Regions from separate parts of the Leptolyngbya sp. CCY15150 genome, predicted to be linked through region 1. Evidence: predicted binding sites of a transcription regulator. Region 1 holds the regulator's gene; the other holds the start of a gene.

The links. Region 1 encodes NtcA, which controls nitrogen genes in cyanobacteria. Its sites were predicted from a motif close to TTTGTANNNNNNNNTACAAA; they were not measured.
Region 2: a site for NtcA is predicted at 1,912-1,931, ahead of lipB (lipoyl(octanoyl) transferase LipB). Genes of this name have one in related genera too.

Annotation. Positions count from the first base shown of each region.
Region 1 covers NZ_JACSWB010000146.1:32,904-36,060, forward strand. The annotation lists gene fabI (enoyl-ACP reductase FabI) at 1-491, opposite strand, end outside; gene ntcA (global nitrogen regulator NtcA) at 1,040-1,711, shown strand; gene smc (chromosome segregation protein SMC) at 2,069-3,157, shown strand, end outside.
Region 2 covers NZ_JACSWB010000141.1:16,432-19,588, reverse strand. The annotation lists gene JUJ53_RS04480 (hypothetical protein) at 159-515, opposite strand; gene lipB (lipoyl(octanoyl) transferase LipB) at 1,095-1,787, opposite strand; gene raiA (ribosome-associated translation inhibitor RaiA) at 1,978-2,598, shown strand; gene JUJ53_RS04465 (GvpL/GvpF family gas vesicle protein) at 2,724-3,157, shown strand, end outside.

The sequences.
Region 1 (3,157 bases):
GCTACCCCCATTACATTATAGTTGGGTATCACCTTGACGCCCCCGAGGTAGGTGAGGGTGACGATGCTACCCCCCTCGCTCATCAGCGCCGCTGCCCCTTGGCTAAGCTTGACCAAGGAGTAGGTGCTAATATCCAGCGCCGTGGTGAACCCTGGGCGGGAGGTTTGGCTAAAGTTGCCGGTGAGGTCATCGCGTCGGGCAAACGCCAGGCAGTGGATCAAAATGTCGATCTTGCCCCATTGCTCTTGCACCGTTTGAAACAGCGTCTCGATTTGTTCGTCATCTTGGACGTTACAGGGCAGGAATAAGCTGGGTTGTAGGGGTTCAACTAACTCAGCCACCTTGGTTTCCATCCGACCCTTATCGTCTGGGAGGTAGGTGATGCCGAGGTTTGCACCCGCTTGATGCAGTTGCTGAGCGATGCCCCAGGCAATGGAACGATTGTTGGCAATGCCGGTTACGAGGGCATTTTTTCCGGTCAGGTTCAGCATGACAGTTGATTCACAGCGTTAAAGATTCCAGGTGGCGATCGCAGGTATGGGAGAGGCAGCCAAGGATTTCGCAATGCTGCTCCCAAGTCACCGGATAACGTTAGTTTGCTTGGCCCAAACTGAGGAACGGGCTGGATGCGATCGCCATTAGGAGAATACTGAAAAATGGGGACACAAAGATAGAGGACAACCTCAAGAATTGCTTGGTGAAGGGTTAACAACCTTGGGGTAGAGACAACAGGATACCGGTGTGGTGTGAAGATATCTACAAGCGCTATGGGTGGTGTATAAGCTAATACCTAGGGGGTGCTAAGCCTCGCCATTCCTAGCGATCGCCCGTGCTCATTTGCTAAACTCAACATCTTCTTTATCAAAGACTCAAAAAATATGTAGCATGGAGCACAAAAAAGCACCCATAAGTTAAGTTTTAGTGATGTAACGTCAGAGTTTAGTTGCAAAATCTGGTTTAGCCGATTCGCACATGTGCTGAGGCGACTTGCTCGAACAGTGAACAAGAACTCTTTAAGGGATTGGGTAGGGCGAGGGCTATGGTAGTAACGCAAGACAAGCCGTTGGCAAATGTATTCCGCCAGATCAGCGGAGGTGCATTTCCACCGATGGTCGAGACCTTTGAACGTGGTAAAACAATCTTTTTTCCAGGAGATCCGGCGGAGCGCGTCTACTTCTTGCTCAGTGGAGCGGTGAAGCTCTCCCGAGTCTATGAAGCGGGCGAAGAAATCACCGTGGCCTTGCTTCGGGAAAACAGTGTATTTGGGGTACTGTCGCTGATTACGGGACATCGTTCCGATCGCTTCTACCATGCTGTGGCCTTCACGCCGGTGGAATTGCTGTCGCTGCCGATTGACCAGGTTGAAAAAGCCTTTCACGAAAATCCTGAACTCTCGATGATTATGCTGCGGGGGTTATCGTCTCGGATTTTGCAAACCGAGATGATGATCGAGACCCTAGCTCATCGGGATATGGGATCGCGGTTGGTGAGCTTTTTGCTGATTCTCTGCCGTGACTTTGGCGTTCCTAGTCAAGAAGGCATCACCATTGACCTAAAGCTATCTCACCAAGCGATCGCTGAGGCCATTGGCTCAACCAGGGTGACTGTGACCCGCCTGCTGGGGGATCTGCGCCAAGAAGGCATGATCTCCATTCACAAAAAGCGGATTACGGTGCATAATCCCGTGGCCCTCAGTCAGCAGTTTACTTAAGCCTAGGATTAGTCCTGGCATGGGTTTGCGCAAATCTCCGGTGCCGAACCCCAGGGCTGCCTCAGGCAGACACCGGGAATTTGCGCCTTCCGAGGATCTGAACTCGGAATTTATCCATGGGCCTATTATGGCGTTGTGCTCAAAACCTAGGGGTAACCTTTGAGACAATACGCTACATTTAGCGTTAATTTCCAATCATTGCCTATAATGCGACTACGTCACCCATGGGTGTTGCGGCAATCCTAGGTGGATATCAAGCCAGTGCATTAGGATTGAGGCACGGTTGTTGATCCCTCCGTGGGCGACACCTCCATGGATGTAGTATATTCGTACTGAAGCGCATCGCGGCAATCCCTAGTGTTCATTAAGCGGGTTGAACTCTCTCACTTCAAGTCCTTTGGCGGGACAACGGCAGTCCCGTTGCTGCCTGGGTTCACCGTTGTTTCTGGCCCCAATGGGTCGGGAAAATCCAATATTTTGGATGCGCTGCTGTTTGCCCTAGGTTTGTCTGGCTCCAAGGGAATGCGGGCGGAGCGGTTGCCCGATTTGGTTAACCAAAATCATTCGAGCCGCAGTCGCTCTACGGTGGAAGCTAGTGTCACCGTGACGTTTCAGATGGAGCCGGAGGATGCTGTGGGTTCGAGGGCGATCGCTGCCCCGCCAGAATCCCCGCCAGAATCCCCCGATGAAGTGCCTGATGCATCTACAGGGGAGGCACCTGATGCATCTACACCTGATGAGTCTACGGGGGAGGCACCGGAAGCCCAGGGGCTTGATCCAGATCTCAATGGGTCAGAGCTTAATGGATCGGATCCCAATGGGGTAGATCTCAATGAGGCAGATCTCAATGAGACAGGTCTCAATGGGGTAAACCTCAATGGGGTAGATCTTAATGGACATGGGTCGCCCGAGACGCCTCCCGCTCCTGAACCGGATCGCTATGCCTTTGAGGACGAGCCCGATCCGCTGCTGCAGGAAATTTTGGCGACGGGGGAATGGAAGGTGACCCGGAAGCTGCGGGTGACGCCCCAGGGCACCTACACCTCTAACTACTACATCAACGATCAGCCCTGTACCCTCACCCAGCTTCACGACCACCTGCACCGCTTCCACGTGTATCCCGAAGGCTACAACGTTGTTCTGCAGGGGGACGTCACCAGCATTATTTCCATGAACCCTCGGGAACGCCGCGAGATTATTGACGAGCTGGCGGGGGTGGCTGCGTTCGATCGCAAAATTATTCAAGCGACGGGCAAGCTGGACGCGGTGAAGGAGCGGGAGGAGCAGTTTCGCATCGTGGAACGGGAGTTGATTGCCCAGCGCGATCGCCTGGCCCAAGATCGAATTAAGGCGGAGAAGTACCAGGCCCTACGCGCGGAATTTCAGGATAAAAGTCAGTGGGAGGCGGTGCTCCATTGGCGCGATCGCCAACGGCAGGCGGAGCAG
Region 2 (3,157 bases), on a different contig from region 1:
CGGATGAAGCTAGCAGCTCCCCATGCTAATTGACACCCAACCCAAGACTCCGGTGTGGAAACAGCACCTAGAGCATGAGATTGAGTGTCAATTAAAGGTTAGTTAAGACGAGGGCGATCCCTTTAGCAGGGGAATGGCTAGCCTCTAGCAGGCGCTAGCTAGATGATTTGACCAGATTGAGACACGAGGATCTCATGGACAGAGGACATGGTGTGGGGAAGCCGAGCTCGTCCACGAACGGTAATCTCGTATTGACGCTGTCTGTACTGATTGCTGGAGACCGAGTATTCAGGATTCGTGACCCAGGTAGCGCGCACAAGACCCAGACGTTCCAGCTTGATGAGAGAGGCATACACCGTAGCGATATTTTCAGATAAATATTGCTCTAGCGCTACGGGAGACTCACTAGCACAGTCTAGGGTCTTGAGAACAGAGATTTCTAGAGGCGTCAGGGCTCGGTGGCGATCGCTCAATGCAGACACCCATGATTGAATAGACGTAATTGCCGTTTTCATGCGACCTCTTCAGTTAATATAAAATGCTTGCAGAGATAAAAGCGTAATAGAGAAGTATTACTGTGCTTACTATCTCACGCGTCCTAAGACCATTGCTTCAGTGGCATTTCGGAAGTTTTGGGTTCACTCGTTAAGCTTCTTCCCTGATCATACGTGTGAATCAGGAGAGAGGCTTATTCTTCTCGCAAAGAAACTGCAAAGCTTTCATGAATTCTTGGTTTGACGAATGTTCCGCATATTTACGAGATAAGCTAAAGCTATCGCCCGCACCTCCTGGTAAATATGCTGATGTTTCTGAATTGCAAGATGATTGGCGCTAGCGAACCGTGAGCGAGACGCTCACCCTTCATTCACCATCAAGGTAGTGGGAGCATCTTGCTCCCACTCCGATGTCATGCATGCGGCAACGCCAAGATCCTGGAATGGAGAATCCAGGTGGCTCAGCATCTTCCTGTGGCATTCTAGGGAGCGATCGTTCTCCTTAGACCTCGCCATCAGAGCATATCAGCGCTATCAAACCTCGCGTGGCACCCCGGATAGTGGCAAAGACGAGGGTGGGTCGATCTAGGTTCCCAACCGTCAAGCGGGCGGCAGGGGCACGGGCAACAGCGGCAGGGTATCTGTGGGCCATAGCTCGACATGAAAGATCTGGCTGAAGGCTTGCTTCACCTGCTGTTCGACCAAGCTGTACTGAATATCCGGTAGCCATTCTGCCAAACTGCCCACGGGTCTATCCGTAATTCCACAGGGGACAATGTGCTGAAAACCATGAAGATCGGGGCAAATATTCAAAGCAAAGCCATGCATAGTAATCCAGCGGCTCACTTTAATACCAATGGCGGCTACTTTTCGTCCTTCCACCCAAACCCCCGTCAACCCTTCTATACGATGACCCTCAAGTCCTAGGGGAGCGATCGCTTGGATGATCACCTCTTCTAGCTGCCGCAGATACCAATGTAAATCGGGGGTGTGGTGCTGCAGATTGAGGATGGGGTAGCCCACCAGTTGCCCAGGACAGTGGTAGGTGACCTCGCCGCCGCGCTCGATGCGCACGAGGGGCACGCCCTGCTGCTGCAGCTCAGCTTTGACAAACTCCATGGAGGCTCCCTGGCCTAGGGTGTAGACCGGTGGATGCTGGAGCAGCAGCAGCACATCATGATGATCAGGGTGCTGGCGACGATCTGCCACGAGCGATCGCTGCCATTGCCAGGCCACGTCGTAAGGAACTAGACCAGGAGAATAGAGCCAACAAGGACGGGACAGCGATCGCATACACTCAACTCACAAAACAGTGGACAGACTGCGACGAAAAGCAAGGGTAAACTACACATATTTCATCGCAAATGGAGAGAAATTAGTCAAGAATTGTCACAGGTTGCAAAAGATTTTTAACCCTGCTGTTGTCCAGAATACAAAGTGTTAGGGTGAACATATAACCCAAATTCTCGCGGGAGGAAGCTTTATGAAGCTTGTTATCCAGGGCAAAAATATCGATATCACTGATGCAATTCGTGAGTACGTACATCAGAAGATTGAGAAAGCCGTCAGCCACTTTCAGAGCTATACCACCGAGGTAGATGTTCACTTATCAGTGGCGCGCAACCCCCGGATAAATCCTAAGCAAACCGCAGAGGTGACAATCTATGCAAATGGTACCGTTGTTCGCGCTGAAGAGAGCAGTGAAAACCTCTACGCCAGCATTGACCTCGTAGCCAATAAAATTGCTCGTCAGCTCCGCAAGTATAAGGAGAAAATCCAGCACAAGACTCGTACTCCCGTCAAAGCGGCTGAGGTGTTGCCAGAAATTACCGTATCGGATGAACTCTTGGCAAATCGAGATGTTCAGCTACCGGAGGAAGTTGTGCGAACGAAATATTTCGCCATGCCGCCGATGACGGTGCATGATGCCCTCGAACAACTTCAGCTTGTTGACCACGACTTTTATATGTTCCGCAATGCCGACACCGATGAAATTAACGTCATCTATGAACGCAACCACGGTGGATATGGGTTGTTGCAGCCCCGCAACAACAATGGTCACGTTACAGGCAAACTGGCAGAACTGGCCCATCAATCTCCGTAGGTGAGGTGATTGCCCAGCACGTTAGGTGACAACGATCTACAACACCTAGAATAAACTGTAGCTTTGGGGTGCCTTGCATCCCAAAGTTTTTTTATTGCTTAAGGAGCCGTTTAAGGAGCCTACTTATGTATGTTTATGCATTTCTCAAGACTCCCACCACGGCCTTGGAGTTGCCGGAAGGATTAGCCAACTCTCTGCAGCTCGTGGAACAGGGGGCTTTATCGGCGGTTGTTGAGAGTCAGCTTGATCCAGACACTATTCGCGCTGGGGATGAACGCTTTCAACTCCAGGCGATTTTGTCCCACGATCGCGTCTTGCAGGATCTGTTTCAGCAGGCAGATGTGTTGCCAGTGCCTTTTGGGACTTTTTTAGTATCGTTAGATGCCCTCACACAACACCTTGCGGCCCATCAAGAGGTTTATGTTGCCAAGCTACAGCAGGTGATCCACAAGGCAGAATATACCCTCAAAGCCCAGCTTCAGCCCTTGGTTTTAGAGGAGTTGCCGGAGTCAGCCAAGGGGAAAGATTACTTCCTGGCAAAAAAACGTCGCTATCAACA